Regions from separate parts of the Clostridium sp. 10cd* genome, predicted to be linked through region 2. Evidence: a T-box and tRNA genes for the amino acid it is inferred to sense, from the RefSeq annotation. Region 2 holds a T-box; the other holds one or more tRNA genes.
What was found. The T-box of region 2 lies ahead of ileS (isoleucine--tRNA ligase). A T-box ahead of a tRNA ligase gene usually reads a tRNA of that ligase, here a tRNA-Ile.
Positions count from the first base shown of each region.

Region 1 (6,462 bases), 1.5 Mb from region 2:
TTTCCGGCAAAGCCTCCTTCATCAGATACGGTGTCAGGGCATAGCGTTTGGATGCGCGATGATCCTCTATCTCCAGATGCATCAAAGCCCCTGTTTTTTGCAAAATCTGTGTAAAGGCGGGATTTTTCTTATCAAGCCACGTATCCACATCCTTCCAGTCATAGGATTTCAGAGCTGCATAGCTGGATTCCGGCAGCGACTGCCAGCGATTATCCTCATACAGCGCGCCGCTGTAGCTTTTCAGGTAGATGGTGCCGCGTGCATCCTCAGATCGCACAACCAGCTGCGTTGCACCGGTGTAATACCGATTTGCCGCCTTTCCCAGATCCACCTCTCCCTCATCTTCCCCGGCATGGGTTAGGAAATAGGCAAGCTCATCCACACGCTGCAGCAACCGCTCACGGAGCGAACCGCTGGTGCTTCGCATTTCATAGGTATCCGGCAGCGAGGTAAAAAAGGTAAGCAGCACGCAGATCACGCTTAATCCGAAAGCACTCAGCCGTACATATCCCCCATGTCCGTTTGTCACTCCTTTTCGTGAGAGAAGCAGCATAAACCAGAATATGATAAGCGAAACGGCAAACAGCCAGGGAATCGGTGTCTGATAAAGCAGTGTAAAAAACACCGGGAGAAAGGAGAGCATAAATAACGCAAAATAACGACGCGTATTCCAGAAGGTCAGCATACCGCAAAACAGCCATATGCTCGCATACAGCAGCAGCCAGGTCAGCGAAAGCCGGTACAGCATGGCAGTATCGGTTACATCGTAGGGATAGAACACATAGCCGCTGGCATCGTGATACACCTCAGTGATAATATTATAGGCGATATGAGCCCCCTCCTGCAGCAGTGAAAAGCTGAGTACCCCAAGCAGAAGCATGCCTCCTGCCAGTATCAGTATCACCTTTTTCCTGCGGCGAAGCAGCAGACGGTTATACACAACTACAGCAAAAAGCAGAACCGGTATGTACAGCATCCAGAGAACTGCATCCCAAAAAGGAAAGGCGAACAGAAACACACCGAGAGAGGAAAGCATTCCCATCAAAAGCAACAGCGCGGGTATCACTTGTTTTTTCATATACCGGCCTCCTGTTCGAAAAGAGCCGCAAATGCCTCGTCCAGATACAGGGCATCCTGCGAATCGCGGGATACTTCACAAAAGCGCGGCATGGATAGCAGTTTTCGTAAAAAGCCTTCCATATCCTGAGGACCTTGCAGCTCTGCCGTCTGTCTTCCACCTGCTGTCCGCCAGCGAATACGAACAAGATCCTGCGGACTTGCTTTCCGACAGATTCCACAGGCGATTGCCAGAAGGCGCTCACAGATTTTCTGCTCCTGTGGAAAACAAAGATGAAGCAGTACAACGGCAGATTCCTCCTTCTGAAATTCACGTACCATCGTTTTCTGCAACCGATAGCTTGCCTTATAGTGAATCCGGCGCACAGGCTCTCCCTCATGGTGCTCCTTCAGCTCATAATCACTGCTGAAAACACCGGTGAGACTCTGGCGGGCTTCCTGCAGGAGGTTTGTATACTGCACTTGCGTAACCGTACAGGGCTGCGGGAAACAAAAGGTCGTTACCTCCTTGTCCCATGATTGGGTTTTGCGAAACAGTCCGAGAAGATCCCTGGTCTGGATGGAGGTCAGCTGCAGCTCATACTTTCCACTTCCCAGCTTCGGTATTTGCAATTTCTGTTCCCTGTGCTTCACTTCCAGAGAAATCGTTTCGCTGCTTTCATAAAAGCAATTCTTCCACGATCCCTGTATCCGAATACCACTGCATACAAGCAGGGGAAGACTGGTTGGCATATGAATTACACAGCCCTTTTTACTCGTTTTCAGCTGCAGCTTCAGGAACCGGTTTCCGGCGATAAACAGAAGCAGGCTGAGTAGAGGAAGCATAAGCAGCACACGCAGCAGGAGATAATACAGATACCCGTCAATGCTTATCCATGCCAGAGCATCCAGAAGCAGCAGAAGCAGATAGGCGAGCCAGGAACGGATCATAGCCCCTTCCTTCTTGTGTGCGGTGGCTGTATATGGTGCAGGAGCTGTGTCAGCGCATCCTTTGCCGCTGCGGCATCTATGCTGTGTGATGGCTGCATGAGAATACGATGGGCGATGGTATCCACAAAGACATTCTGAATATCCTCCGGTACCACATAATCACGCCCCTGCAAAAGAGCACAGGCCTTGGACATGTCAAGCAGAGCTACCCCTGCTCTTGGACTCGCTCCCCGATAAATGCGCTGATTGTTTCTTGTCGCCTGCAGCAGCTGAATGATGTAATGATAAAGGGAATCGTGTACAAACACCTCCCTGCAGGCCTTCTGCATTTCCAGAATCTGGGTGCGCTGCGCGACACACTGCACACGATAGCTTTGCGGATTCTGCTTACGCTTGAGGATTTCAATTTCATCATGCTCCTGCGGATAACCGATTTCCAGGCGGATCATGAAACGGTCCAGCTGACTCTCCGGGAGCTGCTGTGTTCCTGCAGAGCCGTAAGGATTTTGTGTCGCAATCACCAGAAACGGCTGTTCCAGCGTCATGGTTATCCCGTCCACGCTGACACTGCCCTCTTCCATTACCTCCAGTAAGGCTGCCTGTGTACGGGAGGAGGTACGATTGATTTCATCAGCGAGAAACAGATTGGTAAAAACTGCCCCCTTGCGTATCTGTGTCTTACCCGTCTGCGGATCAATCACACTAAAGCCGGTAACATCTGCCGGTAATACATCCACTGTAAATTGCATTCTCCGGCAATCCAGCTGCATCGCATCCGCAAACGCTCGTGCGATTGTTGTTTTCCCCACCCCCGGCATATCCTCCATCAGAATATGACCATTGGCCAGTATTGCCATCAGGATTTTTTCCAGCAGCTCATCCTTTCCGATCACTGCCTTTTTCACTTCCTGTAATATTCGTTCACTCGTTCTCATCCGTTCTCCCTTCAAGTATTCAGCCATCCTACTTTTACCTATTAAAAACACATAACTACCTTTATTGTATACAATGATGTGCACTTTAGGTCAACAAAAGATTTCTTAACTTTTTATGAAGATTGCACTTTCACTGTCCCCTGCTTCAGGGATTTAACCGAAAAAAAGCAGCCAAGGCATTTCCACCTGCTTCCGGCTGCAAAGTTAAAGCTATTTGAATTCCCGACGCATGCACACAAGGTCTTCCTCCTGCATTCCCAGCTGACGCAGAGTGACTTCCTTTTTGTTTGGACAGGCTAACGGCTGAATCATATAGGAGCAAAGCGTACAATATCCGGATGATTCGCTACGACGGATACATGCATACCCGCATTTGCGAATACAGTTCTCATCCACCCACAGTGCCAGCTGATCCAACGCATTGGTCGCTATGAGATTGGCTTGTTCCTGCGGTATACCCGCATCGAGGAGATAGCGGAACAGGATATCTGCATAGGTCAGAATATATTCCATAAGAAAAAAGTTTTCTGCATTGTTCTTCTGCATACGCTTCGGCCACAGAGGAAGCTTGATATGATTTCTGATATAGCGTTCCTCCTCCACATGCTTGCGCGGATTTTTCAGGCATTCATGCGGACATTCGGCACATTTATATAAAAATTCCCCCATTGTTTTCAACAGCTGAAATTTAAAGGTGGCAAAATCTACCGTCACTTTAAATTCCTGCTCGATTTTAGGAAACGCATCCGCACACATAGTCAGTGCAGCATCCACGGTTTCCGCTTCAAATACACCCAGCTTTGTGATTGGCTGCGGCAAAAACATCATCAGATCCCTGCTGTTCACATATTTCATTTTTCATCACCATGCCTTATGGTACACTATTTTCAGACAAAAAGAAATACAGTTGAAATATTTTCCCTTACTTTATCGTATACCGGATAGAAGGAGGCGAAGATCATGAAATCTATGTTCCTCATATTTTATATGCTTATAAATTCCATGGGCGGCTATCTTTTTCAACAGACAGCAGTAGAGACTGCCTACCCGGATATCGCCAGAAGGTGCCCGGATCTTACATTGCATGATACCAATGATCTCGTAGACGGAAGTGGCTGGATATCCTTTTTAAAGGGATTGGATACTGTTTCTTTATCAACGATACGCATAAAGGATGCGAGGGATTCCACGCAGGATTTTCTGATACGCTATGATGCATTAGGAAAAAGCTATACGCTGACAAGGCAGGATGACAGCGAACATGCCGTCACCTACAGCCATTTGATTCGCATGGACGGACAGCGCATAGCGGATATGCAGCTTGACGATATGTGCATCTGTTTTGCGAATAATCCAGCAGAATACTGGTACTGGTATCTTTGTGATGATGTAAATATAAAGCCTCAGGACATCTTCCGGGAGCCGAATTCAACAAAAGCGCAGTTATTGTTTACCGTGAAAAAGACCTGAGAACAAGCAATCTGCATCGTACAGGCATCCTCATTCAGATACAAGCATGCCGTGTATAATAAAAAAGGATTCCGACCGTTAGGATTGGAATCCTTCAATATGTTATCATGGTGGAGCGTATCGGGATCGAACCGATGACCCCCTGCGTGCAAAGCAGGTGCTCTCCCAGCTGAGCTAACACCCCATGTATATTGAAATTCGATGGTGGGCCTGAATGGACTTGAACCAACGACCTCACCCTTATCAGGGGTGCGCTCTAACCACCTGAGCTACAGGCCCGTTTCCATCGAATGCTCATATATAATACCACTACTTTTTTCGTGTGTCAACAAGGTTTTTATCATTTTTTCACAAGCTTTTAAGAGATTTTATATGCTAAAGACACAAAGCTGATAATTTTACGAAGCCGCAAGTTCTTATACCGCTTCCTATATGAATATCGTCATGTATACTCTCGGTTATTGCTTTTTATGTCTGTATCACAAACTGCGTCTAAAGATCTGCGATAAAACATTGACAGGCACAGGAAAGCCGGATCAAATTACGTAAAGTCTGAACACACTCATATTTCCTCTTTCTGAATTATCTCGATTTCTCAAACATGATAATTCAACGCACGGGAAGTGAAAAACTTACCTGTTACAGCACAGCTCGCATGGTATGTTCGTATGCCGGCAACAGGAGCTTTTGCAATCGAAGCTCCATTCCCTTTATATAAAACTCTTTACGTATTTCACTGATGATTTCTATACCGTTATCTGCATTGGGAATAGCATAAATGAAAGCAGTTATCGCATCCATATGCCTCTGTATCTGTGGAACGACACGCTTTACTGCATTATGAATATCTTTATCTTCAAGCTTCAATAGCGCACCGAACTGCAGTGCCTTTCCGTCGATATTATATCCGGTGACTGTGCTGATTGCACTGCTGAGAATCCTATCTTCATTCTTCAACATGTCGTTTATTTTCTCATCGGAAATCTTCGTGGAAAAAGAAGCACCGTTATCAAATACAGGCGCCAGCGCTAAACTGCCATCGGAATATCGCAGGATACCCCAGTTTCCGCTATTGCGATCATTATTATTTATCAGCCCGTCGATCATGACACAATCCCAGAACCTCTCTGACATTCCATCAATCATATACAATAGGGAATTATAGTTCAGATGTGCCTTTACCGCGTGAAGACTTGTACTGCCAACACTGTTGCTATCGGTTACTGTATCTTCCAGAATTGCCTCCAGTTCTTTATTGTAATAGTTTTTGATTTCTCTGAATTCCTGTAATCGAACATGTGAATCCGTAAAATCCTTACATGCAACAACCAGTTTGTTATCCTTTGTCCCTAATTTGGTTTCATGTACAGGATAGCCAAGAATCTGATAAATATGACTGCCTATATACTCAGATAACGGAGAGGTTGTATAAGAAATTTCCGTTTTTCTCATTCCCTTTGTAGATTTAGGAAATTTCAGAATCCAGTCCTCCCCCTGATAAATGATTCCAAGCTTACTGCCAGCCATCCCACCATAGGCTTTGTTATTTTCCTGACACTCGTTAAAATCGATCAAATACATGTGTTTATCCTCCACGATATCTTTGACATAGGATATCCCTCTGTTTGCTGGTCATTTCTTTATTGATAACAAATTCTTTTGTAATATTCTCAATGAATCCACATCTGTCAAAGTATGACCAGTCTTCCTTCCGATCCATTTCCTCCAGCTCATCCACCAGCTCCTGAATCATGGAAGGCAAAGCAAAATCAATTTTGACTGAATCGTTGATCCAGTGATAGCTTTTATCCATTTAATCACACCCTTTTACCAACTGTATTATAGCATGCATTGTTTTCACAACGCCATACGATCATTCAGAAACGCAAAAAGTCGGTTTGTATTCCTGTAATCAGTCAAACACTCATAAAAGATCCAACCATGTATCTTCCAGTTTATCCTAACAGAGAACTGACCTTTCTAACGTAAACCTGCGATACCGATATCACCTGCCTGACTGTCATTTTCGTACAACAAAACAAGCCTTGGA
Region 1 covers NZ_CP172347.1:3,779,410-3,785,871, forward strand. The annotation lists gene ACG3M1_RS18840 (transglutaminase domain-containing protein) at 1-1,078, opposite strand, end outside; gene ACG3M1_RS18845 (DUF58 domain-containing protein) at 1,075-2,007, opposite strand; gene ACG3M1_RS18850 (AAA family ATPase) at 2,004-2,942, opposite strand; gene ACG3M1_RS18855 (hypothetical protein) at 3,153-3,797, opposite strand; gene ACG3M1_RS18860 (hypothetical protein) at 3,903-4,412, shown strand; tRNA gene ACG3M1_RS18865 (tRNA-Ala) at 4,521-4,596, opposite strand; tRNA gene ACG3M1_RS18870 (tRNA-Ile) at 4,615-4,691, opposite strand; gene ACG3M1_RS18875 (HipA domain-containing protein) at 5,052-5,993, opposite strand; gene ACG3M1_RS18880 (hypothetical protein) at 5,998-6,225, opposite strand.
Region 1: it has a tRNA-Ile gene. The T-box ahead of ileS (isoleucine--tRNA ligase) is inferred to sense a tRNA for this amino acid. The anticodon was not compared.

Region 2 (6,462 bases):
TACCGGGCTGTCTGCTGTTCTTTCCTGGCTCCTGGCTGTTTCTGGTGCTGGAGGAAGTCGTCTTTTTTTTCTGGCAGTTTCGTTTCTGTGCCAAAAGCTGGATGATGATGCAGGGAATCCGCATACTCTGGTACATGACATCCTTTGCGTTTTATCAGGGTGGTTTTCATAACTTTCTCTGGTTTGTCCCGCTCCATGCGTCGGTGTACTGGCTGTGGCTGGTATATGGCGGAATGTTCCTTCTGCTCCATGTGAAATGGAAGGATATGCTGGCACGCATGAATTACCTGTACCGACTGCATATTGAGCTTGCGGATACGACGCTGCATTTGAAGGGATGGCTGGACAGCGGAAATCTGCTGAGCTATGAAGGAATACCGGTCCTGTTTATTTCTTCCTCCTATGAGACATATTTTAAGAAACAGGACATAGAATTGGTAGTAATGAATACCGTTGACGATACCTCTGTCATACGCTGCTATGCATGCTTGGCGGCGATAGAGGGATGCCATAAGCACAGGGTGCTGGTCTGCTGCAGAAACCATGTAAGCCTTCCGCTGAACTGCGAAGTATTGCTGAACATGAATATGATGACACTGGGGTGATGATGATGAAAAAACTGCTGCAACTCATTCGCTTTTTATTTATTAAACAGGATGTCATGGAGGTCTATTACATCCAGGGAAATGATGTACTTCCCAAGCCGCTGGACAAGGAAGAGGAGCTGGCTGCACTGATTGCTCTGGAAAACGGAGATGAGGAGGCCCGCAACACACTGATTGAACATAATCTTCGCCTTGTCGTATACATCGCAAAGCGCTATGAAACCAATCCGATTTTTATGGAGGATCTGATCAGTATCGGAAGCATTGGGCTGATCAAGGCGGTCAATACCTTTAAACGGGATAAGAATATCAAGCTGGTGACCTATGCGTCACGCTGTATTGAAAATGAAATCCTGATGTTTCTGCGCAAGAAAAGCCGCCGCAAGGTGGAGGTCAGCTTCGATGAACCACTCAATATTGATTATGACGGAAATGAGCTTCTGCTCTCGGATATTCTGGGAACCGATGATGATGTCGTGACCAAGGAGTTTGAAAAAAAGGAAAACAAGCGGGAGCTGCTGGAGGCGATGTCGACGCTGAAGGAGCGGGAACGCCAGATATTGCAGATGCGCTACGGCATTCAGCATGAAGAGCTGACCCAGAAGGATATCGCCAAGCGTCTGGGTATCTCCCAGTCCTATATATCCCGTTTGGAAAAGCGCATTATCGCCAAGCTGAAGGTACAGATGAAGAACTCACAGTAAAACAACGGTTCAGCTGCAGCAACGGATTATGAAATTTGAAAAATACGAGGAACCATGCACTGAAAAAAACCTTATAAACAGTCGGACAGACGTTTGATCCGGCTGTTTTTATCTTACTATTGTCAAGACTGTTTTCCTGCCAATTACTTACAGGAAAAGCTGCCTGCTTTTACGCATAACAAAGAAACGGCTCGGGCACACTGCTAGTACAGACACTAGGAGGCAAAGAGCATATGAGTCGTTATAAAGTAGAAATCAGCGGTATCAATACCGCACAGTTAAAGGTCTTGACAAATGCAGAAATGAAGGAGCTGTTTGTGAAGCTCCAGCAGGGCGATGAAAGTGCCAAGGAAACACTGATCAATGGAAATCTGAAGCTGGTGCTGTCCATTGTGCAGCGCTTTTCCAATCGCTGTGAAAATATGGATGATCTGTTTCAGGTTGGCTGCATCGGGCTTGTGAAGTCCATCGACAATTTTGATCTGAAGCATGAAGTGCGCTTTTCCACCTATGCGGTGCCGATGATCATGGGTGAAATCAAACGCTATCTGCGCGATAATCAGGTGATCCGGGTATCCCGCCATTTAAAGGATCTGGCGTATAGGGCCTTCAAGCTGAAGGAGGAGTATGTACATAAGCATCAAAAGGAACCAAGTGTTTCCTGGCTTGCCCAGCAGCTGGAGGTTAAGGAAAAGGATATCGTGGATGCACTGGATTCTACACAGAGCGTGCTTTCGATCTTTGAACCGGTATACAATTCTGACGGAGATGAGCTGTTTTTGCTGGATCAGATCAAGGATGACAAGGATGAAATCGAGCATCTGAACAATTTGATGGCGTTAAAGCGCAGTCTGACACGCTTAAAGGGGAAGGAGCTGGATATCATACAGAAACGCTATTATCAGGATATGACGCAGACAGAGATTGCCGGAGAGCTGGGCATCTCGCAGGCACAGGTGTCACGTCTGGAAAAAAACGCCATTGCGGTTTTGAAAAAAGAATTTGATTCCTAGGCAACACCTGCGGGTGAAGGGCATATACTGAAACAGGTGATAGAATTGAAATATACGGATATTTGCGGAAGACAGGTCATCAATGTGATGGATGGCAGTATGATCGGACTCGTCAATGATGTGGAATTTGATCCATGCACGTATGTGATTCATTCCATATTTGTCCATCCCACGCAGTCCTTTGTGAAAAAGCTGTTTCCCTGGTTCTTCCCGTGTGATGAAATCGAGATTCCCACGCAGGAAATCGAAAATATCGCGGGTGATGTTATTCTTGTGAAATTTCGATGCTGAAGTTTTTTTACAAAAAGGAGGGCTTTTGAAACAGTTTGCGGCACTTGTATAAATTTCATGAAAAATCCCTTTTTATAAAGGGATTTTTGTGCTAGAATATACATAATGTATAGGAGGGACGCGTAAATGAGCATCAGTCAGAAATTCAAAGAATTTATAGCGCCAATGGATGAAGATGACGTTTTAGAAGTAGAACAGGAAGAGGATACTCCTTCTATTTCTGAATATGAAAGACCGAAATCAAAAGTAAATCACTTGCCAACCGATACGAAAATGGTTCTGTTTGAGCCTCGTTCCTTTGATGAGTCCGAAGAAATCGCAAAACGCCTGAAGGAAAACAAGGCGGCTGTTGTCAATCTGCACAAGCTGCAGCGTGACTATGCACAGCGTACCATTGATTTTTTAACCGGTGTAATCTTCGCTCTGGATGGAAGCATTCAGAAGATCGGGCATAATGTGATTCTGTGTACGCCGCGCAGCGTGGCGGTACATGGGGAAATCAGCCTTGACGCAAGCGAGGAAGACTAACCATTGTCTGTCGCAATAGAGCATTATCGGGGTAACGAGGAATTCGTCCGGCGCCTGCAGGATCAGATTGATCGCATGGAACGCTGGAACCGGGTTGTTGTTACACCCTTTTTTTCGCCTGATCAGATACAGATAGCCGAACGCTTTTGCGGACATCGGATTTTGTATCGCAAAGATGGCGGCTATGCGCAGGCCGAACGCTGCCGGCTTGCTTTTCTGCCCTGGGAGGAAGAGGTACAGATTCCTGTGCTTCATCTAAAGGCGAAGATTTCTTACAGCTTTGGAAAGCTGGCACACCGTGATGTGCTCGGGGCGTTGATGAATCTGGGGATTGAGCGGGATAAAACCGGGGATCTTATCGTTGAACAGGATGCGGTGCATATGTTTGTGGATCCGGATATCGGCAATTATCTGATTGCCAATCTGACGCAAATCAAACGCTGTGCCGTCCATCTGGAGCCGAGTGAGGAGTCTGTCAGCTATGAACCGGATATTGCCTACAAATCACTGATAGTATCCTCTCTTCGACTGGATACGCTGGTCGCTGCGCTCGCCAGACTCAGCAGGGCAAAGGCTGCAGATCTCATACGGAGCAAACAGGTAAAAGTTGATCATGTAATACTTGAACAAACGTCCTATTTGTGCGATAATACTTGTGTTATTTCCATTCGCGGACATGGAAGATTCCAGCTGAAAGAGGTTGTGAAGGAAACAAAAAAGGGAAATCTTGTCATTGAGGTTGGCATGTATCAGTGAATAGGAGAGGGATTATGGACAGATACGCATTTGATACAATGAAAAATGGATATAATCGCTATCAGGTGGAGGATTACATTCAGACACAGAAGCTGCAGATGGAAAGCCTTCAGAAAAAACTGGAAAAAGCCAACTTACTGAAAGAAGAACTAACCAGAGAATATCAGGAGCTGGAAACACGCTACCGGGATGTCAGTGAGAATCTCGAGGTCAAGGAAAAAGCTGCGGACGAAATGACACGCATGGCGATGAAGGAAGCAAATATGATCGTCGATACGGCACACCGCAATGCCGATGCCATTGTAAAGGAATCCTTAATGATGGCGCGTGGAATTTTGATGGAGGTGGCCCGCCTTGGAGATGAGGCGAACGATCTGAAGGGCAGTATGCGTAAGGAACTGCAGAAAATCACGCAGGCACTGGATGATTTTGAAACCCCTGAAATACCGGATCTTGATTTATTGAAAAAAGAAATATAAATGCTGAGATAAAGACATGCTTCTATATGTGGACTTGAAGAGAGCTGACGGTTGGTGAGAGTCGGCAGGAAGGATATAGAAGATATCACTTTGGAGCAGATTTCCTGAAAGCAGTAGGGAAATACGATACGCTTGTCGTTATAAGCTGAGGGCACATGAGCTTCATGTGAACTAAGGTGGTACCGCGTTACAAGACGTCCTTAGATAGAAGGCGTCTTTTTTTCATAAAAGGAGGAAATGATATGGAATACAAGGATACACTGTTAATGCCGAAGACAAGGTTTGAAATGCGTGGAAAATTACCGACAAAGGAGCCAAACTTTCAGAAGCGCTGGAAGGAAAGCGAAATCTATGAAAAAATGCTGGAGAACCGTGAGGGCTGTGAAGCGTTTGTTTTGCATGACGGGCCACCGTATGCGAACGGGGATATCCATCTGGGACATGCCCTGAATAAGATTTTGAAGGATGTCATCATCCGTAACCGCTATATGGCCGGTTACAAGGTGCCGTATGTGCCGGGCTGGGATACGCATGGTCTGCCGATTGAAACTGCAATTCAGAAGCTGGGACATAACCGCAAGGAGATGGAATTATCCGATTTCCGCAAGCTGTGCTATGACTATGCTCTGGAACAGGTGGACCGTCAGAAAAAGGGATTTTTATCACTGGGTGTTGTCGGCGATTACGATCATCCGTATATCACACTGACCAAGGATTTTGAAGCACATCAGATTGAAATTTTTGCCTCCATGGCGATGGACGGTCTGATTTATAAGGGATTGAAGCCGGTTTACTGGAGTCCTTCCAGTGAAACCGCACTGGCGGAAGCGGAAATTGAATACAAGGATATCAAAAGTCCGACGATTTTCGTGAAATTTGCGGTGAAGGATGGCAAGGGCGTTCTGGACAGCGATACTTCCTTTGTCATCTGGACAACGACACCATGGACCATTCCTGCCAATCTGGGAATCTGTCTGAATAAGGACTACACCTATGCGCTTGTGGAAAGCGAAAAGGGCAAGCTGATCGTTCTGGAAGAGCTGGTGGATGCGTTGTGGGAGAAGTTTGGTCTGGAAACAAAGAAGAAGCTGGCAACCTATAAGGGAAGCGAGCTGGAAATGATCACCTGTCAGCACCCGCTGTATGATCGCGAATCCCTGGTAATTCTGGGGGATCATGTAACGGCAGATGCAGGTACCGGCTGTGTACATACGGCACCGGGCTTTGGTGCCGATGACTTCTTCATCGGACAGAAATACGGTCTGCCTGCGTATTGCAATGTGGATGAGCACGGCTGCATGATGGAGGATGCCGGTGACTGGCTGAAGGGACAGTATGTCGATGATGCCAACAAGACGGTAACACAGAGACTGGATGCAATGGGCGCATTGTTAAAGCTGGAGTTCATTACGCACTCCTATCCGCATGACTGGAGAACAAAGAAGCCGATTATCTTCCGTGCAACAACGCAGTGGTTTGCGTCGATTGATAAGATTCGTGAAAAGCTGCTGACAGAGATTGCGAATGTTGACTGGATTCCGAAGTGGGGACAGCAGCGCATGCACAATATGATTGCCGATCGCGGTGACTGGTGTATTTCCCGTCAGCGTGCATGGGGTGTTCCGATTCCGATTTTCTATGCGGAGGATGATACGCCGATTATGGATGAGGCTGTATTTGCCCATGTGGCAGAGCTGTTCCGTGAGCATGGCAGCAATATCTGGTTTGAAAAGGACGCGAAGGAGCTGTTGCCGCAGGGCTATACACACCCAGGCTCCCCAAATGGAGAATTCCGCAAGGAAACCGATACGATGGATGTATGGTTTGACTCCGGAAGCTCTCATACTGGAGCCATGATGGAACGCGGACTGGGCTATCCTGCCGATCTGTATTTCGAGGGCAGCGATCAGTATCGCGGATGGTTCAATTCCTCCTTGATCATCGGTACAGCTGTGCATGGACACTCTCCTTACAAGCAGGTACTGAGCCACGGCTTCGTTATGGATGGCAAGGGTGTGAAAATGAGCAAATCACAGTGGAATGCGGTAGCACCGGGAGAAATCACGAAGAAATACGGTGCGGATAT
Region 2 covers NZ_CP172347.1:2,239,537-2,245,998, forward strand. The annotation lists gene ACG3M1_RS11085 (sigma-E processing peptidase SpoIIGA) at 1-605, shown strand, start outside; gene sigK (RNA polymerase sporulation sigma factor SigK) at 611-1,309, shown strand; gene ACG3M1_RS11095 (SigB/SigF/SigG family RNA polymerase sigma factor) at 1,543-2,322, shown strand; gene ACG3M1_RS11100 (PRC-barrel domain-containing protein) at 2,359-2,613, shown strand; gene ACG3M1_RS11105 (cell division protein SepF) at 2,740-3,141, shown strand; gene ACG3M1_RS11110 (RNA-binding protein) at 3,145-3,897, shown strand; gene ACG3M1_RS11115 (DivIVA domain-containing protein) at 3,912-4,376, shown strand; T-box leader at 4,373-4,581, shown strand; gene ileS (isoleucine--tRNA ligase) at 4,619-6,462, shown strand, end outside.